3 regions of the Mediterraneibacter sp. 210702-DFI.3.120 genome follow, and region 1 is predicted to be linked to each of the others. Evidence: predicted binding sites of a transcription regulator. Region 1 holds the regulator's gene; each other region holds the start of a gene.
The links. Region 1 encodes Rex, which represses fermentation and respiration genes when NADH is low (regulators of the CRP and FNR family bind a similar motif). Its sites were predicted from a motif close to ATTGTTAANTANTTAACAAT; they were not measured.
Positions count from the first base shown of each region.

Region 2: a site for Rex is predicted at 3,703-3,722, ahead of rsxC (electron transport complex subunit RsxC). Genes of this name have one in related genera too.
Region 3: a site for Rex is predicted at 4,231-4,250, ahead of LI162_RS06515 (glycerol dehydrogenase). Genes of this name have one in related genera too.

Region 1 is NZ_JAJCNG010000013.1:50,344-57,936, forward strand. Features, by position in the region: gene LI162_RS08590 (2-isopropylmalate synthase) at 1-1,864, shown strand, start outside; gene LI162_RS08595 (ABC-F family ATP-binding cassette domain-containing protein) at 1,969-3,909, opposite strand; gene LI162_RS08600 (redox-sensing transcriptional repressor Rex) at 4,075-4,710, shown strand; gene LI162_RS08605 (bifunctional ADP-dependent NAD(P)H-hydrate dehydratase/NAD(P)H-hydrate epimerase) at 4,821-6,338, shown strand; gene alr (alanine racemase) at 6,342-7,508, shown strand.
Region 2 is NZ_JAJCNG010000011.1:3,055-10,647, reverse strand. Features, by position in the region: gene rsxE (electron transport complex subunit RsxE) at 1-696, opposite strand, end outside; gene LI162_RS07315 (RnfABCDGE type electron transport complex subunit G) at 689-1,303, opposite strand; gene LI162_RS07310 (RnfABCDGE type electron transport complex subunit D) at 1,303-2,235, opposite strand; gene rsxC (electron transport complex subunit RsxC) at 2,252-3,571, opposite strand; gene rpsA (30S ribosomal protein S1) at 3,769-4,845, opposite strand; gene ispH (4-hydroxy-3-methylbut-2-enyl diphosphate reductase) at 4,826-5,680, opposite strand; gene cmk ((d)CMP kinase) at 5,701-6,360, opposite strand; gene LI162_RS07285 (NAD(P)/FAD-dependent oxidoreductase) at 6,459-7,593, opposite strand, start outside.
Region 3 is NZ_JAJCNG010000009.1:49,391-56,983, forward strand. Features, by position in the region: gene LI162_RS06485 (hypothetical protein) at 1-41, opposite strand, end outside; gene LI162_RS06490 (helix-turn-helix domain-containing protein) at 112-309, opposite strand; gene queF (preQ(1) synthase) at 546-1,028, opposite strand; gene queC (7-cyano-7-deazaguanine synthase QueC) at 1,040-1,723, opposite strand; gene queE (putative 7-carboxy-7-deazaguanine synthase QueE) at 1,745-2,395, opposite strand; gene queD (6-carboxytetrahydropterin synthase QueD) at 2,396-2,818, opposite strand; gene LI162_RS06515 (glycerol dehydrogenase) at 3,104-4,201, opposite strand; gene LI162_RS06520 (hypothetical protein) at 4,373-4,915, opposite strand; gene bilR (bilirubin reductase, long form) at 5,057-7,063, opposite strand; gene LI162_RS06530 (NAD(P)/FAD-dependent oxidoreductase) at 7,169-7,593, opposite strand, start outside.

The DNA of each region.
Region 1 (7,593 bases):
CCAGGCACTGATCGAGCCGATGAGTCTGGATGAAAAGTTGGAATTCTTCCAGCTGCTTGTGGATGTAGGATTCAAGATGATCGAAGTCGGATTCCCAGCTGCGTCTGAGACGGAATATCAGTTTTTAAGAACATTGATCGAGCAGAACATGATTCCGGATGACGTTACGATCCAGGTTCTGACACAGGCAAGAGAGCATATTATCAGAAAAACTTTTGACGCTGTCAAAGGTGCTCCACATGCTATTATCCATGTATATAATTCAACATCTGTTGCACAAAGAGAACAGGTATTTAAGAAAGATAAAGAGCAGGTAAAGCAGATTGCAATTGACGGTGCAAAACTTTTGAAAGAGTTAGCAGAAGAAACAGATGGAAACTTTACATTCCAGTACAGTCCGGAAAGTTTTCAGGGAACAGAAGTTGACTATGCATTAGAAGTCTGCAACGCAGTCCTTGAGATCTGGCAGCCAACAGCTGATAACAAAGCGATCATCAACCTGCCTACAACAGTGGAAAATGCTATGCCTCATGTATTCGCAAGTCAGGTAGAGTATTTTAACAAGCATCTGCGCGACAGAGAGAATGTAATTCTTTCTCTGCATCCGCACAATGACAGAGGATCAGGAGTTTCAGATGCTGAGCTTGGAATCCTTGCCGGTGCTGATAAAATCGAAGGAACATTGTTCGGAAACGGAGAGAGAACAGGTAACGTAGATATTATCACACTTGCAATGAATATGTTTTCTCAGGGTGTGAATCCGGAACTTGATTTCTCTAATATGAGTGACATTTGTGAAATCTATGAACGCGTGACAAGAATGAAAGTTTCTCCGCGCCAGCCATATGCAGGAGATCTTGTATTTACAGCATTCTCCGGTTCACATCAGGATGCGATTGCGAAAGGTATGACCTGGAGAGAGGAGCATGACTGTCAGACATGGACTGTTCCATATCTCCCGATCGATCCACAGGATGTTGGCAGAAGATACGATTCCGATGTAATTCGTATTAACAGCCAGTCAGGAAAGGGTGGCGTAAACTATATCCTGAAGCAGAGCTTTGGAATCAGCTTACCGGAAAAGATGAGAGAAGAAGTCGGATATCTTGTAAAAGATGTTTCCGACAAGGCTCACGAAGAACTTACACCAGACAATGTATATCATATCTTTGAAGACCATTACATCAATGCGAAACCAATTTTCAGTGTTGATGAATGCCACTTTAAACAAGAAGATGGAATTGTCGCAGAAGCAACGATTCACCACAATGGAAGTAACCGCAAGATCACAGGTGTTGGAAACGGACGTCTGGATGCTGTCAGCAATGCAATCAAGCATTATTTTGATATCGAATTTGAACTTGCATTTTACGAGGAGCATTCTTTGACAAAAGGATCTTCTTCCAGAGCTGTTGCTTATGTCGGTGTTATTTCCAACAAGAAGCGTTACTGGGGTGTCGGAGTTGATGCCGATATTATCAAAGCATCTATTGAAGCACTCGTTGTTGCAGTGAATAAATTGGATAGCGTACAGAGATCCCAGACATGCAAGGATGAAAGATTATTAGATATTACAAATTATATTTATGCAAATTATAAAGAAGTTACATTGGACGATCTTGCTGAGAAGTTCTTCCTTTCAAAACCATATTTGTCAAAATATATTAAAGAAAAATCAGGAATGACATTCGGAGATATTCTGAAAGAAATCCGTATGAAAAAGGCAAGAGCAATGCTTAAGAGCAGCAGTGCAACTGTAGAAAGTATTGCAGAATCTGTGGGATATCAGAATGTAGAGCATTTTAACAGAACATTTAAAAAACTGTATAATATCACACCGGTACAGTATAGAAACAAACCTTGATCCCGATTCGAGTTTGACTAAATTTAGAAATGTAATCTTAAAACAAATCGCCTGACAGTTACCATAAGTAGTAGCTGTCAGGCGATTACTGTTATGCAGATTCATTATTCTGCTAATTCTTCCCACAATTCATACAATTCCTCTAATCTTGCTTCATTTGCAGCGCGTTCTGTTGAAAGTTTCTGGCACTCAATAGAGTTCGAATAAACTTCCTCTTTCGTCAGTTCCTCGTCAATCTCTGTGTTGCGATCTTCGAGTTTTGCAATTTCTTCCTCTGTTTTCTTCAACTCATTTTTACGTTTACGTTCACGTGCCTGCTGTTCCTTCTGTTCCTGCCAGCTTAATTTTGAATCCGAAGCAGGAGTGGATGCAGCAGAATTGCCTGAATTGGATACATTTTCTGCATTTGTTTCATTTCCAGAAGCATAAGCAAGTGTCAGTGCTTCTTTTTTCTCCAGATAATAATCGTAGTTTCCGATGTAATTAACAAATGTCTGATTCACCAGTTCAAGGATCCGGGAGGCGGTCTGATTGATAAAATAACGGTCATGGGATACATAAAGTATCGTTCCGCTGTAGTTATTTAATGCTTCTTCCAGAATTTCTTTAGAAGTAATATCCAGATGGTTGGTTGGCTCATCAAGGATTAGAAAATTTGCTTCCGAAAGCATAAGTTTGGCAAGTGATACGCGTCCTTTTTCTCCACCGCTTAACGTATGAATTTCTTTGAACACTTCATCTCCGGTAAACTGGAATGCAGCGAGTGTATTTCTGATCTGTGTATTGGTAAGATCAGGATAGTCATCAGAAATCTCATCAAAAATAGTCTTATCATCATGAAGTACGTGATGTTCCTGGTCGTAATAACCAATCGTCACTTTGGATCCAAGTGTGAATTCGCCCTGATCCGCTGTAATAACCTGATTAATGATCTTTAAAAGTGTTGTCTTTCCGGTTCCGTTATCACCAATCACAGCGACATGTTCGCCACGTTTGATTTCAAAACTGATATCACTGAAGAGAACTTGATTGTCAAATTGCTTTGAGAGATGTTCCACTGTAAGAACATCATTTCCGCTGATCTGCGATGGTTCCAGCGTAAAATGCATTTCTTTCGTACTGTCAACCGGTTTGTCCAATGGCGTAATCCTGTCAAGCATTTTCTCACGACTCTCTGCACGTTTGATCGATTTTTCACGATTGAAAGACTTTAATTTATCAATAACAGCCTGCTGATGTTTGATCTCACGCTGCTGATTCATGTATTCTTTCAGCTGTGCATCTCGGATCTGCTGTTTTTTCATTGCATAATCTTTATAATTTCCAAGGTACATGCGAACCTGTGCATTGTCAATCTCAACAACTTTTGTGACAACACGATTCAGGAAATAACGGTCATGGGAGACGATAAATACCGCTCCGGAATAATTGATCAGATATGTTTCCAGCCAGGCAATGGAATTCAGATCCAAGTGGTTTGTCGGCTCATCAAGCAGGAGGATATCCGGACTTGTAAGCAGTAATTTTCCGAGAGAAACACGGGTCTTCTGACCTCCTGAAAGTGTATCTGTCTGTTTATTAAAATCGTCTTCCGTAAACCCAAGTCCCTTTAATACACCTGTAATCTCACTTTCGCAGGCATAACCGTTTCTTGCATCAAATTCAGACTGTAGACGATTGTAGGTCTCCAGGTGGCTCTGCAATTCCTCACCTTCCAGATGCTTCAGTTCATGTTCAATGGAACGAATCTGAGCTTCCATTGCAAAAATATCCGCTTTTGCACTTTTTACTTCCTCATAAATGGTATTTCCGGATTTTAAATCCTGACGCTGCGCAAGATAACCTAGCGTCTTTCCTTTCGCGAGAATAACCTCTCCACCATCAAGAGGTTCTTCTCCGATGATCATCTTAAGGATTGTTGATTTCCCGGCGCCATTCACACCGACAAGAGCAGCTTTCTCACGATCTTCAATATGAAAGGAGCCGTCTCGTACAATTTCGCGTTCCCCAAACGCTTTTTCTATATTGTGACATGCGAGTATCATATATTTTCACCTCGTTTTTTGACTTCTAACATTATCATTATATAGAAAAATGTCGAAAATACAAGGAAAATATATGGATTTTAAAGGTTTTTGCAAAACAAAAGTTTGACAGAACTTTAACTCTTTTATATAATAAAGAGTAGTTTAAGAGTGGAGGGCTAAAAATTGGAACAGAGAAAGATATCACGCGCAGTCATTTCCAGACTTCCGAGGTACTACAGATATCTGGGAGATCTGCTGGAGGCTGGCGTAGAGAGAATTTCATCCAGTGACTTGAGTAAGAAGATGCATGTAACGGCTTCACAGATACGTCAGGATTTGAATAATTTCGGTGGATTCGGCCAGCAGGGGTACGGATACAATGTGAAATATCTTTATACAGAGATTGGAAAGATCTTAGGATTGGATAGATGTCATAATTTTATTATCATTGGTGCCGGTAATTTAGGACAGGCACTAGCAAACTATGCTTCCTTCGAAAGAAGCGGATTTATTCTGAAAAGTCTTTTCGATGTGAATCCTCGACTGGAAGGCGTAACGATCAGGGGGATTCCTGTGCGTATGGTTGATGAACTGGAAGATTTTCTTAAGAATAATGACATTGAAATTGCTGCACTGACACTTCCAAAATCAAAAGCAATTGAAGTGGCTGATATTCTGGTAGATAACGGTGTGAAGGGAATCTGGAATTTTGCACATACAGACCTTTCCCTTCCAAAGGATGTGGTCGTTGAGAACGTACATTTATCTGACACACTGATGAAGTTATCTTACAACCTTTGTCAGCAGGATAAAGAATAGAATCTAGCAAAGCTGCAAGGATGCTGTGGGACCAACTGACAAAAGGAGGTTTCGCAGCATCTGTTCATGTTAAAAGGAATTAATAATGTTAGAAAGGTCAGGCGATAAGCATGAGATATCTTCCAAATGGGAAGCAGATGAGTGAAGCTGATGCACACACAATTCATGAAATTGGGATTCCATCCCTTGTACTTATGGAACGTGCAGCACTTCAGATTGTCGAGACAATGCATAAGAAAAATATTTCCACAGAAAAAAGTCTGATTGTTTGTGGAAGCGGCAACAATGGTGGAGACGGATTTGCAGTAGCAAGGCTCTTAACCGAACAGGGAAAGCATGCAGATGTACTATTTGCAGGGAAAGAAGCTTCTTTAAGTGAAGAATGTCGATGTCAGAAACAGATTGTAGAAAATATGGGGATTTCTGTATTCACAGAATTCCCGGATGAAGAATATACTGTAATAATTGATGCTGTATTTGGTGTTGGACTCTGCCGTGAAATCACAGGACATTATAAAGATGTGATCGACTGGATGAATCTTCAGGATGCAGAAAAAGTTGCTGTTGATATTCCATCCGGAATCTGTGCTGCAACAGGAAAGATTCTTGGAACAGCATTTCGAGCCGACCTTACAGTATGTATGGCATGTGTAAAATTAGGCTGTGAGCTTTTCCCTGGCAAGTCCTATGCAGGAGAGAGCATTCCGGTTGCGATTGGAATTGATCCGAAATATTTTTCGAATCGCCTGGATGTTTGTTATACCTTTGACAAAAATGATCTTGGAAAACTTCTTCCTTCGAGAATGATGAATTCACACAAGGGAAGTTATGGAAAAGTTCTTATGATCACCGGAAGTCCCGGGATGGCTGGTGCTGCATTTCTTTCTGCCTGTGCTGCCTATACAGTTGGTGCCGGTCTAGTACAGATTTATACAGCAAGTGAAAACCGTCTGGCACTGCAGGAACTTCTTCCGGAGGCAATCATATCCTGCTATGATTCTTATGATGACAGTCAACTGTCTCATCTTCTTGACTGGGCTGATGTGGTTTGTATTGGCTGTGGACTTGGAATGGGACAGATTTCCGAAAAGATATTGAAAAATGTATTGAAAAATGTATCCTGTCCATGTGTCATAGATGCCGATGGACTTAATTTACTGAGCAGGAATATAGAGTTATTAAATCAATGTTGTGCACCTGTGATTTTAACTCCACATATGAAAGAAATGTCAAGGCTGACCGGATGGAGTATTGATACGATCATGGAAGATCGCTTCCAGGCACTTGATCAGATCATAAAACAATCTGGACCGGATACAAAATCATCCATAATCTGTGTGTTAAAAGACAGTCGTACTGTTGTCGCACAGACAAATCGGCAGAGATTTGTAAATCTCGCTGGTAATAACTCTATGGCAAAAGGTGGTTCCGGAGACGTTCTCGCCGGAACGATTGCAGGACTTCTTGCACAGCATATGGCACCATTTGAAGCCACTACTGTGGGAGTTTTCCTACATGCCTGTGGTGGAGATGAAGCGAAAAAGAGCAAAGGAAGTTACAGCGTATTAGCCAGAGACCTGATTCAGGGTATGGCCGATGCAATGAAGAATGCAAAGGAGTGCAGATAAATTATGAAACAGTATAACAGAGTATGTGCCCGGATCAATCTGGACGCAATTGCATATAATATGGAACAGATGAAAAATCGCATTGGTCAGGAGGGACGTTTAATAGCTGTTATCAAGACGGATGCATACGGACACGGAGCAGTTCCTCTTGCGGAAATGTTTGAGGAAACGCCTTATATCTGGGGTTACGCTGTAGCATGCATGGGAGAAGCAAGAACTTTAAGAGCACATGGAATCAAGAAACCAATCTTGATTCTTGGCTGTGTTTTTCCTGATGAGTATGAAGAAATGGTTGAAAAAGAAATCCGTGCAGCAGTTTATACAGAAGAGATGGCCAAGGGAATGGCTGATGCTGCCGCAAAGTCAGGAAAGACCGCATTTCTTCACATAAAAATTGATACAGGAATGGGACGAATCGGATTCAAAGTAAGCAAAGAGAGTGTTGAGACAATTTCCAGAATCAGCAAACTTCCTAATATTAAAATGGAAGGAATGTTCACACACTTTGCAAAGGCAGATGAATTTGACAAGTCTTATACATTTACCCAACATGAAAAATTCCTCTGGATGAAAGAACAGTTAGAAAAAAATGGAGTCCAGATCTCCTATTATGATTGTGATAACAGTGCCGGAATTATTGATTTTCCGGATATGAAGCATGATCTTGCCAGAGCCGGGATCTCTATTTATGGAATGTATCCATCAGATGAAGTGAAAAAAGATGCTGTTGACCTGAAACCGGCACTGGAATTAATCAGCCATATCAGCTTTGTAAAGGATGTGGAAAAAGGAACTTCCATCAGTTACGGTGGAACTTTCGTCGCGCCAAAGAAGATGCGGATCGCTACGATTCCCGTCGGATACGGTGACGGATATCCGCGTTCCCTTTCAAATAAAGGCTATGTTCTTATCCATGGAAAACGTGCAGATATTGTAGGAAGAGTCTGCATGGATCAGTTTATGGTAGATGTAACAGAGATTCCGGAAGCAAAATTCATGGATCCGGTTACTCTGGTCGGAAAAGACAAGGACGCCATTATCCGTGTAGAAGATCTTTCTGATCTGAGTGGAAGATTCAATTATGAATTTGTCTGTGATCTGAGCAAGCGTGTTCCGAGAGAGTATTATAAAAACGGTACGATCGTAAAACAGATTGATTATTTCGAATAACCGGAATAATTGAAAGAATCCGGTTGATATGCATACATCCGATAAAACCGGAGATACTTTAGTATGTTCTTAGAAGAAAAACAAA
Region 2 (7,593 bases), on a different contig from region 1:
TTCGCCTGTCGGGAAGATCTTTCCACTGCAGGATGAAGCATTCCCGCAGCTTGCACAGCCTTCTCCGCATCCGACTGTCTCCGGAACCTTCTTTCCTTTCTTTGCCATATTGTTCTTTACTTTATTCTGTAAAGCAACAAGACCTGCAAGGACAAAGAATGCTCCCGGTGCAAGGATGAAGATTGTCAGTGGCTCGTAAGATTCCGGCATAACACGGATATCAAAGATTTTACCTGCACCGATCAGTTCTCTGACAATACCGATTGCTGTAAGACCCACAGTAAATCCAAGTCCCATACCGATTCCATCAAAGATAGAAGGAAGAACCGGATTCTTTGAAGCATAACTTTCTGCTCTTCCGAGGATGATACAGTTTACAACGATCAGAGGAATATAAAGTCCAAGTGAATCATAAAGGCTTGGAACGAATCCTTCCATCAGGAACTGTACAATTGTTACGAAAGAAGCAACAATAACGATAAATGCCGGCATTCTGACAGAATCCGGAATAATCTTTCTCAACATAGAAATCAACATGTTAGACATGATCAATACAACTGTTGTAGAAAGTCCCATACCAACACCGTTGATCGCAGATGTTGTAACCGCAAGTGTAGGACACATACCAAGCATAAGAACGAAGGTCGGATTTTCTTTTACAAGGCCATTATACAGCCGTTCTGTACATTTATTCATTACTTCCGCCTCCTAACTCATTTTGAAAATATACAAGTGCAGAGTCTACTGCATTTGTCACAGCATTGGTTGTGATCGTAGCACCACTGATGGCGTCGATCATGTCATCTCCTGACTCTCCTGTCTTTGTATATGTAAACTTTTCTACATTCTTATCTTTAAACTGATCTTTGAAATCTGCTTCCTTAGCTTTCATTCCAAGACCTGCTGTCTCACTGATACTGAGCATCTCAATACCTGTTACTGTTCCATCTTCCCTGATACCTACAGAAATATCAATGTCTCCGCCGTATCCTTCATGTGATGTAACATTTACGACATAACCAACCGTCTCACCGGAAGCGTCTTTTCCCTCAGCCACCTCAGAAATATCATCTGAAGTGTATCCATTTTCTTTCAGAAGAGCAGAAGCTGCATCAGCATCAAATTCTGTATCCGATTCAAATGTCTCTGCATCTGAAAGAACAGAACGAAATGCTTCCTGTTTTGCCTCCTCCTGTGCTTTAGCGATCGGATCTTTTGTCACACCATATACAACTCCGAGAAGAAGACCTGCAACAACAGTGATTACTGTCAGAATCAACGTGTTTTTAACAATTTTATTCATTACTTCTCTCCTCCTTTACCAAATGGTTTTGGAAGAGTAACCTTCTCGATCAATGGAACTAAAAGGTTACTGATGATGATCGCATAGGAAACTCCTTCTGCTGATCCACCAAAAAGACGGAACAGACCCGTCAGACATCCAAGACAGATTCCAAAAAGGATCTTTCCTTTGCTCGTGATCGGAGATGTTACATAATCTGTTGCCATAAACCATGCTCCAAGCATCAGACCACCACCACAAAGATGCGCTGTGATGTACTGAGGATCGAATCCATGTCCTCCAAACAATGTGATAAAAATCACAAATGTCACAATGTAAGTTCCAGGAATTCTAAGATCAATTACACCCATAAGAATCAGGAACATTGCACCGATCATAATTGCAACTACAGAAGTCTCTCCGATTGTTCCTCTGATATTTCCGAGAAGCATAGACAATGTATTCACTGTTTCTCCTGCTTTCAGTTCTGCCAGAGGAGTCGGTCCTGTCACTCCGTCGTAAACAAAATAAGTCATCTTTCCTGCAAAACAGATCAGCAGAAAACAACGTGCTCCCAATGCAGGGTTCATGAAGTTCTGTCCAAGTCCTCCAAACAACTGTTTCACAACAATGATAGCAAATACTGCACCAAGCACACCCATCCACCACGGGAGTGTCGGAGGAAGATTCAATGCGAGCAGAAGTCCTGTTACAACCGCACTGAAATCATTGATCGTAATTGGCTTATGCATTAATTTTTCATAAAGATACTCAGATAAAACAGCCGCTGCCGTTGTAACAACTACAAGAATCCAGGCATTCTCATGACGGAAATTCCAGATTCCGAAAAATGTAGCCGGAAGAAGTGCGATCACAACATAAAGCATAATGTTGCTGCTTGTCACTTTATCACGGATATGCGGCGAAGAAGATACGTTATATTTCTCGTTCACTTTACTTCAACCTCTCTTATTTCTTCTTTCTATTCGCCAATGCTGTCTTACGCATTGAACCAATTGCCTGTTTCAGCTGACGTTTCGCCGGACAGACATAACTGCAGGAACCACATTCCACACATTCCAATCCATTCCATGCAACAAAAGATGCCTCATCTTTTCTCTTTGAAAAGTCTGCAAGTCTGGATGGAATAATTCTGCTTGGACAGATCTCCACACATCTTCCACAGTTAATACATGCAGTCTCAAGACTCTTTGCCACAACGTCTTCTTTAAAAAGCAGAATAGAGGAAGAAGTCTTTGTAACCGGTGCATCCATTGTCACCATGGCAAATCCCATCATCGGTCCTCCGGAGATCAGTTTCTGCGGTTCCGCTTTCAAACCTCCTGCTGCCTCAACCAGCTCTCTGTGGTTTATTCCAAAAGGAGCCATAAAGTTTCCTGGTTTTTCAACTGCATCGCCGCTCACTGTAACAACACGTTCCATCAACGGTTTTCCTTTGATTACCGCATTGTGGATTCCAATCAAAGTCTCCACGTTATCAACAATACATCCTGCATCTGCCGGAAGCATGGTAGAATTGATTGCTCGTTTTGTCACTGCATAGATCAACTGACGTTCTGCCCCCTGTGGATATTTTGTCATCAATGCTTTCACATCAATTCTTGGATCGCCGGAAACTGCTTTCTGTAACTTTTCAATACAATCTTTCTTGTTATCCTCTACAGCAAAAACACCTCTTGCATTTGGGAATAAAGAAAGGATGACCTTCATTCCGCTGACAAGATCTTCTGTATACTCGAGCATTCTTCTGTAATCTGCAGTGATATAAGGTTCACACTCAGCACAGTTTGCAATAATATATTCTATCTTATCCGGTTCCTTCGGAGAAAGCTTTACCTTTGTAGGGAATCCTGCACCACCCATTCCTACGATTCCGGCATCTCCAATCTTATTAATGATTTCTTCCCTTGTCATCTCTTCCAAAGGCTTTACCGGTTCATATTCAACTTCCTTATACTCTCCATCGTTTTCTACAACAATGCACTCCACCTGGGATCCAGTTGGATTAAAACGTTGTTCCAATCCTTTCACTTTACCGGAGACAGATGAATAGATCGGAGAAGATACAAATCCTCCCGCTTCAGCAATCAACTGTCCTTTCAGCACACAATCGCCTTTCTTAACTACCGGTTTAGCCGGTGCTCCTATATGCTGTGAAAGTGGATAGACCAGTTCACCCTGAGGTACTACAGGTCTGATCGGCTGATCCTTTGAAAAACGTTTTCCATCATCTGGATGGATTCCGCCTTTAAATGTCAAAAGCCCCATCTCATTTCCTTCCTTTCTTTTATCATTGTCATTACAACAATAATATTTTAATTTTGTAATACTTATTTTACTAGAATGCGCTCTGAAAATCTAGCAAATATGTAATAATTCTTGTATCTTTCGCTATACATCTTGTCGAATTTTTAACAGAAAAAGAACCTGCCAATGGCAGGTTCTTCTAAAAAATAATTTATATCTTATTCCTCTGTCTCTCCAGCGTTGTCAGCCTCAAGAGCTTTCATGCTCAGGCTGATCTTCTTCTCTGCTTCGTTAAGATCAACGATCTTAGCTGTGATTTCCTGTCCGATTGCAAGAACATCAGATGGTTTCTCAACATGAGCTCTTGAAATCTGGGATACATGAAGAAGTGCGTCAACTCCCGGTGCAAGTTCTACGAATGCACCAAAGTCTGTCATACGTGCAACTTTTCCTGTAACTACTGTACCTACAGCGAAATCTTCTGCTGCATTTACCCATGGATTTGTCTCTGGGAATTTCAGGCTGAGCGCAATCTTTGTATCATGAATGTCTTTTACAAGAACTTTCAGTGTATCTCCTACATGGAATACTTTCTTCGGATTGTCAACTCTTCCCCATGACATCTCTGAGATGTGAAGAAGTCCGTCAACACCACCAAGGTCAACGAATGCTCCGAAATCTGTTACATTCTTAACAGTTCCTTCTACTGTATCACCAACATTGAGTTTCGCGAACAGCTCTTTCTGCTTCTCAGCACGCTCTGCTACAAGAAGCTGTCTTCTATCACCGATCACACGGTTTCTTCTCGGGTTGAACTCGCTGATTACGAATTCGATTTCCTGTCCTTCATACTTGCTGAGATCTTTCTCATAAGAATCGGAAACAAGGCTTGCCGGGATAAATACTCTTACTTCATCAACTGTTGTACAAATACCGCCGCCAAGAATCTGTGTAACTGTAGCTTTCAGCACTTCGTGGTTTTCATATGCTTCGCGCAGTCTCTCATTTCCTTTTTCTGCAGCCAGTCTCTTATATGTAAGAAGAACCTGACCCTCTCCGTCATTTACTTTCAGTACCTTAACTGTCATTGTATCACCTACGGATACAACTGTTGTAAGGTCAAGAGACTGATCGTTGGAATATTCGCTCTTTGTAATGATACCGTCTGCTTTATATCCAATGTTCAGGATAATCTCATCCGGTTTCACGTCGATTACTGTACCTTCGACAACCTCTCCATTGTGAATTGTTTTAAATGACTCTTCTAACATCTGTTCAAAAGATAATTCTGACATTATTTTGAACCTCCTCAATTATATTGTTGGGCGTGGATGCCCCTGCTGTAATACCTACCGTTTCCACTGACCCTAATTGATTCAAATCCAAATCGCCAAGTGTCTGTATATAGTACGTATTGTTACATGCTTTGCGGCATATTTCAAATAACTTCTGGGTATTGGAACTATGTTTGTCACCAATAACGATCATAGCATCCACCGTCTCTGCTATGCTCTGCGCTTCTGTCTGGCGCTCCTTCGTAGCATTACAGATTGTATTTAAAACACTTACATCATAACTCTTTTTTTCAAGAATTTCAACTAATTCTTTAAATTTATTGTAATTAAATGTCGTCTGGGCAACGATACAAATCTTTTTTCCCTGCTCACAAGAATAATTTTCTGCTTCTTCCTTTGTCTGAAAGACCTCTACATGATCTCCTGCCCATCCCTTAATTCCCTGAACCTCCGGATGTTCCGGATTTCCAATGATAATAATATTCTCGCCCATCTCACTGTGTTTCTGCACGATATTATGGATTTTCTTAACAAATGGACACGTAGCATCTACAATCTGGATTTTCTTACTTTCCAATCTGTCATACACATCTTTTGCCACCCCATGAGAGCGGATAATAACAGTTCCCCTTTCCAGTGTATCCAGCTCTTCTTCGCTGCGAAGGACGATCACACCTTTCTGCTCCAGATCTTTCACCACTTCTTCATTATGGATAATCGGACCATACGTATAGATCGGAAGATTCTGATTCTCTTTCACCTGTTCGTAAACTGTATCCACTGCACGCTTAACGCCGAAACAAAATCCAGCTGATTTCGCCTTTATTACTTTCATTCTATCCAACTCCTGCAAATTTATCTATGACAATATCTGGAAATCGTGTTTACAACTTCTTTCAGTGTCATATCCGAACTGTCAACAAGTATCGCATCCTCTGCTTTTTTCAGTGGCGCGATTTTTCTTGTCATATCACGGTAGTCTCTTTCTTCAATATCTTTCTCTATCTCTTTCAGATCGCACTGCACTCCCTTTTCAACAAGCTCTTTATATCTTCTCTTTGCTCTGATTTCTACGCTTGCTGTAAGATAGATTTTTACATCTGCATCTGGAAGCACATGGGTACCAATGTCTCTTCCATCCATGATCACATCCTTCTCTCTTGCAAGCGTTCTCTGAAGTTCCAGGAGTTTTCCTCTGACTTCCGGAATCGCAGATGTCATAGAAGCCATATTTCCAACTTCTTCTGTACGAAGCTTTGCTGTAACATTCTCTCCATTTACATAGATCTGCTGGATTCCGCTTTCATAGCCAATCGTTACTTCCACATCTTTGCAGGCCTCTATAATCTTTTCTGTATCTTTTGGATCAATTCCAAGATTCAGAAAGTGAATGGCCAATCCACGGTACATTGCGCCGGTATCTACATAAATATATCCGTTTTCTTTTGCAACCTGCTTTGCAATTGTACTTTTCCCTGCCCCTGCCGGTCCATCGATTGCTACATTATATCCCATTTTTATTCCTCCATCTTTTCTTTCTACATTCCATTTTCAAATCTAACAGTAACATCTATTCTTCCTGTCACAGGATTCAGACATTCCCCAGTAAAATTTCAATCACATCCTGCGTTAATTCCGGCAAGATACCCTGTTGACCACGCAATCTGAAGATTATATCCTCCGGTCACTGCATCAAGATCAAGCACCTCTCCGGCGAAATATAATCCTTTCATTTTTTTTGATTCCATTGTTCCCGGATCGATCTCTTTTACAGATACTCCTCCTTTTGTAATGATTGCTTCATTATAACCACGAAGCCCTGTCAGAGTCATTGTAAAATCCTTGATCAGATGAACCAGTCTCTGTCGTTCTTCTTTTGTAATCTCATTCACTTTTTTCTCAGGTTCGATCTCTGAGAGTTCTATCATAACAGGCTTTAATTTTGCCGGAAAGAGTGAATCGATCGAGTTTTTATACTGTTTATTATGGTTTGCATCAAACTCTCTGAGAATCCTTTTATCAAGCTGTTCCTCACTCAATGCAGGTTTTAAGTCTATATGAAGTGTAAGTTCTTTTTTTCTTAAAGTTTTTCCCACCACACTGCTCGCGCTCAGAATAACCGGTCCTGTCACACCATAATGTGTAAAAAGCATTTCTCCGAATTCTTCATAAAGCTTCTTTTTCCCATCTGTAATACGGATTTCTATATTTCTAAGAGACAGTCCCTGCAATTCTTTCGCATACCATTGTCTGACTTCCATTGGCACAAGTGATGGCAAAAGTTCTGTCACTCTATGCCCTGTTTCTCTCGCGAAACGATATCCATCGCCTGTGGAACCTGTGGAAGGATAGGAAATACCGCCTGTCGCAACGATCACAGCATCTGCCTTCATTTTCTTTCCATTAGTTAATAAAACCCCGCACACTTTATCCTGTTCACAAAGCAGTTCTCCCACCTCTGTGTGAAGAGAAACAGCTACTCCTAATGATTTTAACTCTCTTGAAAATGCTGCGATCACATCAGAAGAATGATCTGAAACAGGGAAAACTCGTTCTCCACGTTCAATTTTCGTCTTCACACCAAGTTCTTCAAAGAAATCGATCACCTGCTGATTTGTAAAACTGTAAAATCCACTGTATAAAAATTTCGGATTACTTGTCACCGCCGTAAATAAATCTTCTATATCAGCGGCATTCGTTATATTGCAGCGTCCTTTTCCTGTAATGAAAAGCTTTTTCCCAAGCTTT
Region 3 (7,593 bases), on a different contig from region 1:
TTTCCATCTATATCCTCGATTACATTTACTTTTCTTTCCACGTCTACCTCCTTCTGCTTCACTCAAATACACGCAATGCGTTATTTATTATTAAAAAAATAATATTCAGTCCTAATCATCCATTCGTTTTATTCGACATTCCGTTTCTGCTCTATACTTTAATAAACGTAACAGATATTCTGGAAGTTCTCTTTTCTCTGCTTCCCAATCTTGAACGGTACGATACGGAATCCCATAGTAGTCACTAAATTCACGTCTGTTCATTCCCATTTTTTCTCTTAATTCTTTTACTTCTTTTCCTCTGCTCATGATTGAACCCTCCCATTTAAATAACGCACTGCGTTACTTGATAGTACCAAATATATGCTATGTTGTCAATCAACTACCATCTCACCTCTCATCATATTTTCGCCCATATGTTTTTATGAAATAGAAAAGACAGGCCCGAACTCCTTGTAAATCAAGGCTTTTCGTCCTGTCATTAATATAACATGTGCTCCTGTAACTGATATCAGCAAAGCACGTTTCCTCTGCTCCGTTATCTTTTATCGATTATCAATTTTCTCCGGAAACATATCATGATTACTCATACGATTCCAGGCAACCTGCTCCCAGTTGGTACCTGGCTTTCCATAATTACAATACGGATCGATGGACAAACCTCCACGTGGAAGGAATTTCCCCCAGACTTCTATATATTTTGGTTCAAGAAGCTTGACAAGATCTTTCATAATTATATTGATCACATCTTCATGAAAATCTCCATGGTTTCGGAATGAGAACAAATACAATTTCAAGGATTTACTCTCCACAAGACGTTCGTCTGGAACATAGGAAATCGTGATCGTTGCAAAATCTGGCTGTCCGGTGATTGGGCACAGACTTGTGAATTCCGGGCAGTTGAACTTGACGAAGTAATCGTTTTCAGGATGTTTATTCTGAAATGCCTCCAATACAGACGGATCATAATCCATACGGTATTCTGTTTGCTGATTTCCCAATAATGTTAAATTTTCCTTTTCTCTCATTGCTTCCTCCTCTATCTCAACGCAGGGTCTTCTACGTGATTCGCCTGAAATGCTGCTGTGCGATCAATGCATGTTCCGCATTTTCCGCAAGGCTTCTCTCCACCTTCGTAACAGGACCATGTCAATTCATACGGAACTCCCAGTTCTAATCCAATCCGTACTACTTCGGCTTTGGATACATTTACAAAAGGAGCTTCTATTTTCAGTTGATGTCCGGAACCTTCCCAAATTGCTTCATTCATTGCCTGATTGAATACCGGTGAGCAATCCGGATAAGCAAAACCAGCAGAATCATCTGCATGAGCTCCATAATAAATCACTCCACAGTCCTTGCTCAGTGCAATACTTGCTGCCGAAGAAAGAAATAATCCGTTCCGGAACGGTACATATGTACTTACAGGCTTATCGCCATTTGTTTTTGAAATCTGCTCTGCGTAACTCTCCTCCGGAATTTCTTCCGTAGACCGTTGAAGCAGTGAACAGTTGCTATATTGAAATATCTTGCTTAAATCCAGGAACAGATGCTCCACGCCATAATATTCGGCAACTGCTATTGCAGCCCTGATTTCTTTATCGTGCTTCTGTCCATAGGAAACCGAGAGTGCAATCACCTGGTCTTTCCCGTACTTTTTGATTGCCAGTCCTAATGCCGTTGTTGAATCAATTCCTCCACTAAAGAGAACTAATGCTTTCATCTCCATCACCTCACTACTTATTTATACGCCCCGTTCATTGGGATCCCAGATTACTTTATGCATCTGAATCTGCAGACGCACACCATTCAACCGATGTTTCAGCATAAATTCTACAATTTGCACTGGTTCTATGGATCCAAAAACAGGACTAAGATACACATGACACCTGTTTGTCAGATCATAAGTCTGAATCACGTCCAATGCTTTTAACAGATCCTCCTGGCTGCCGCACACAAATTTTACAGTATCATCTTTTCCTAGCAGTTCCATGTTCTCTGGTATCATATATTCTTCGCACCCACTTGACGGTAACTTATAATCCATTGTAAATATCGGTCGTTCTTCGCAAAATGCCGACAAATCAACTGCGCCATTTGTCTCAATTTCGACCTGTAAGCCGGCTTGTAAAAGAAGGTGGATCAATTCTCTAATGTCTTTTTGCAGTAACGGTTCTCCACCTGTAAGTGTCACATTGCGAATTTCGGTTCCTAAAACATAATTTAAAATCTCTTCCGGGGGTTCCTCTTCATATGGGCAATCCGGTTCATTGGCCCACATAGTATCACAATAGCTACAACGCAGATTGCATCCTTTGAAACGAACAAAGACTGCCAATTCTCCCGCCCGTGTGCCTTCCCCATTAATACTGGTGAATTTTTCTACTACTTTCATCTACTCTTCCTCATAAACCGCACAATTATTCGGTGTCTCATATACTTCCACACAATGAACCTCATATCCCAATTCCGTTAATTCCTTGTAGAAATAATATGCGAAATTCTCTGCCGTAGGACGAAAAGAAACTTTCTCCAGATGAAAGTCCTCATTCTGAAGTGCAGCTACTGTTTTTGCTTTCAGTGATCCTGTCTCGTAAATCAGACTATGATCAAAGGAATCGCAAAGTTTTTTCAGATCCTTTTTCAGATTACCAAAGTCCACTACCATTCCTCGTGTCTGTCCTTCTTGCTCCAGCTCCTGACTTTTGATTTTTGCAACAACATTCCAACGATGTCCGTGGATATTTCTGCATTTTCCTTCGTATTTCCATAAAAAATGCGCTGCGTCAAAACTGGCTTTTGTTTGCAAATAATACATATTTCAACTCTCCTGTATTTGAAATGTATGTACCTTTTAAGAGCTGTGTATCCTAAGCGGAGCGTTTTATATATATGGAAAATATTTCCTGAATATAAAAAGCTCTGCGTACTTCTTTGCACGCAGAGCCTAGAATCTTCTTAACTAGCCCTGGTTTTGTTTTTCGACAGGAAGGTACAAATGAACTGTCGGCTGTTTTTCACAGCATGAAAATTATACCACAGAAAATCAGTTTGTCAAATTGGTTTTTCTATTTTAACGAAATGGTGTCCTATTTCCTATATTCTATTCTCCCAGGAAATATCTTCCGTAAGCATCTGCTGCTTTAATTGCTGCGCATACAGTCTCAGGTGTCACCTCAAATGGCATGTTATGAAGTGTATCATTCTCTGCACAGGCTGCTGTCGCAACTGCCATAAGCTTCTCGTCTGTCACTTCTGTAATACCAAGTTCTTTTAATGTAACAGGAAGTCCCAGTTCAATGCACCAATCTATAATGTCTTCCAGTTCTTCTGCCGGAATGTCTTCCAGAACAAGCTGTGTGATTGTTCCAAATGCAACTTTCTCTCCATGATACATATGATGACACTCGTCCAAAACTGTGAATCCATTATGGATTGCATGTGCTCCTGCAAGACCGCCACTCTCAAATCCGATCCCACTAAGCAATGTATTAGCTTCAATTACCTTCTCAACAGCTTTTGTGCAGGCTCCTGCTTCCAGAGCAAGTTTTGCCTTCACACCTTCATTCATCAATGTATCAAAGCACAGTTTTGCGAGTGACATCGCTGCCATAGTAACATTTCCACCAGCACAAGTTGTTGCTTCGCTAGCCTGACAGGCTCTTGCTTCAAAATAAGTTGCAAGTGCATCACCCATTCCGGAAACTGTCAGTCTGACTGGTGATTTTGCAATGATTTCTGTGTCCATCAGAACCATGTTTGGATTAGCTGGGAGGAATAAGTATTCTTCGAATACGCCTTCATCAGTATAAATAACAGAAAGTGCACTGCATGGCGCATCTGTAGATGCAATTGTCGGACAGATCAGTACCGGTACTTCTTTGTAATAAGCAACTGCTTTCGCAGTATCAAGGATCTTTCCTCCGCCAATACCAATAACAACATCACAGCCCTTTTCATTCATAACGGCTACCAAACGATTAATTTCTGTCTTGCTACATTCTCTGTTGAAATACTCGTACACTGGTTCAATATCATATCCTTCAAATCCAACTTTGAGAACGTCTTCAATACGTTTATACCCCGACTCTGTGATCAGTACAAGTGCTTTTTTACCATACTTCTGAGCATATTCACCCAGCTTTTTCATCTCACCTGCACCTTGAACATATTTGCTTGGACTACATAAAATATTTGCCATTTTTGTCTGCCTCCTAAACTCCTTATTTGTATGTTATTAAATTAACAATCTAAAGATATTGTAGTCCTTCTCAGCAAAAGTGTCAATAAAATCCAATTGAATTTTCTGTAAGAAATCGGCTATATAATCACTACTCACAGCTGTCTGTATCAAACAACCCTTTTATTCATCTCAACGTGCAAACACCCCTGCTAAAAATCCCCTCTTCTTCACCTGCTGGACTTCTGCCCCACTTCTCATAATCAGCGCAAACATTCCCATATTGCGAAGATCCTGCCGCAGGTTCACTGCCTGTTCTTCTGCCAAACCATCTTTTACTAAGAATGGCGTATCATTCAGGCTCACATTCTTCGGGAAGTCATATTTTCTCGCGATGCTTACAAACTCTGACCTCTTTCCGATGTAATCAACCATACTTCCAAGCGCGACCACCTGTTTTGAAGGATACACCGATGGATCTACTTCATACACTTCTTTTTCATCACCGACTGATTCAAACTTATATTTTGCTGTATAGAAATCCAGTGCCTCCTCAATATAAGAACACGCCTCTCCGTCAAGCTCTTCATACAAAACACACGGTAAACTCGCTACAATTCTTCTTGTTTCTGTTTTTTCCATTCCTGTTAAAATCTGCAGAAATTTAGCAACTTCCAATTCTTTTCCGTTACAATCAATTAATGTTACTTTATAAAATAGTTCTTTGTTTATCATAGCCTTGCTCCATTTTCATTTTTTATAACAAAAATTTTATTTTATTATAACTGAAACAGGGTGATACTGTCTACAGATTTTCTGTTTACAGCATCACCCTGTATTTTACTTATTTTCTCACTGAATAAAATTTAAAAATTCTCAGATTTCATTTCCAGCCTGATATCCGCTGCGGATTGCTGCTGAGATATCTGCTGTTCTCTCACCGCTGCAGTCTCCAACATATACAAATGGAACTGTCAGCTTACTGTCGTCGAAGAGATTCTTCTTAGACCCGAGTGCATTCACAATTGTATCAGCTTCAATTGTAACCTCTGACTCGTCTTTTGTATTCACAGCATGAATCACATTATTCTCGATGGAATTCACTCTTGTATTCACATACTCTTTTACATCGTGTTCTTCAAAGTCTTTTTTGATCAGTGGCATTACTGTCTCGGATTCTCCTGTTGCAATCTGATCCAGCATCTCGACAATGCTTACTTTGAGACCTTTCTGTGCAAGGAATTCTGCTGTTTCAGTTCCAACTAATCCTCCGCCAAGTACTGCACATGCTCCACTCACTTCGCATCCTGCAAGAACATCCCAGGCAGAAACAACATTGCTGTCTGTAACAGACATTGGAAGATCCATGTTATGCGCACCGATGGCAAGAATTACATGATCAAACTTATTGAGTTCTTCGCTATCTGCTTCTGTATTTAATTTCACATCCACAGAGAGTTCTGGTAGAATCTTCTCATAATATTCAATAGATCTTAAAATCTCGCTCTTTCTTGGCGGAACTGCTGCCAGATGGATCTGTCCACCAATCTTATCTGATTTCTCAAATACGGTTACTTCATGTCCACGTTTTGCTGCAACTCTTGCTGCCTCAAGTCCGGCGATTCCTGCACCTACAACTGCAACCTTTTTCTTCTCGTCTGCAGGTTTGATAAATATAGTTCCTTCGTTTCCGTTCTCTGCATTTAATACGCAGGAAATGTATTTACGTCCCTGAATTGCATCTACGCATCCTTTATTACAGTTCAAGCATTCTCTGATGCACTCTCCGGATATAGCTTTATTGGCAATATCTGCATCTGCAAGCATGGAACGTCCATAAGCTACGATATCGGCATCTCCGTCTTCGAGGATCTTCTCTCCTGCTTCTAAGCTGACAACGCGACCAACTGTTGCAACCGGAACGGATACCAGTTTTTTCACTTCTCTGGCTACCGGAAGTGTCCAGTTATACGGAACATCTCCCATCGGCGGGATTGTATCTCCCATGTTTCCTGTATGGTTCGCCTGAGCAACCTGAATCATATCGATTCCAGCCTCATCAAGCATCTTTGCAAACCGGATTCCTTCTTCTGCCTCAAGTCCGCCTTTTCCACGAAGTGATCCATCAGGATTTACTGTAATGATTGGCAGTTTATACTCAATCATAAGATCCGGTGCAGCTTCTTTGATTGCTGCTACTACTTCGAGTGCATATCTTGTACGGTTCTCAAGACTTCCTCCATACTGATCTTCTCTATGGTTCAGAATTTTTGAACAAAGGGAACCAAGAAGACGATCTCCATGTACTTCAATCGCATCGATTCCTGCTTTCTGCGCCTTTGCTGCACATGCAGCGATACTGTTTTTAATATCTTCTAACTGCTCAACAGTTGCCTCTGTTACAAAATGCTGCATATCATGATGAAGTTTTGCATAAGCGCCTTTCGTAAGTCTGTCGCATTCTTCCATCTGTTTCTTTGCTTCTTCCGCATTTCCCTCTGCCTGTGCTTTTGCCGCAGCCTGTCTTGCAATACCTGCCTCCATGATCATGCGTCCAACTCCAGGAACATCATACTCCGGATGGAATAACTGAAGTGCAAGCTTACAGTCATACTTATGTAATGTATCTGCCAGATTTTTATATACTGGAATCTGACTGTCATCATAAAGCTTTGGTGTCGGTGAAGCTGTTCTTACAGGAGCTACATCTCCGATAACAACATATGCTGCTCCACCTTTCGCAAGTCTTTCATAGAAATTCAGACTTCTCTCCCCAATCGATCCATCTCTTTCTTCATATCCTGTTGTGAGCGGTGGAAACATGATTCTGTTTTTAAAAGTAAGATTTCCAACTTTAATTGGTTCTGATAATTTATTCCCCATCTTTTTTCTCCGTTCTGCTTTATTTTTAATGTCTTTCAAATTAACATACTTGAGACTTCATGCATAATTTTTGTCAGCATTTGCTGACACCTCTTTTAGTAGCAATTATAATTCTTCTGCAAGTTTATGTCCTGCAGCAATTGCATCTTTCAGAGTTCCGACTTTATCACAGTCTCCGATAAAATGAACTCTCTCTTCTGTAGTCTCTACCTTGTTCGGTGCATAACCGACTGCAAAGATCAGTGTATCCGCATCTGTGATATGATATTCCTGTCCGTCTTTCTCATAAGTGATCGTAGTCTCATCAACCTTTGTCACCTGACTGTTCAGTTCAATCTTCACACCTTTTCTCTTGAGTCTCATTGTAAGCTGGCTCTTAGCTGCTCCGCCTTCACCCGGCATCAGTGATGGCGTCATCTCGATCACTGTAATGTCACGGTTTGCAGGGAACATGTCATCAATCAGTGGTGCAAGATAATCTGCTGTCTCACATCCGACCGATCCGCCTCCAAGAATAACAATCTTTCTTC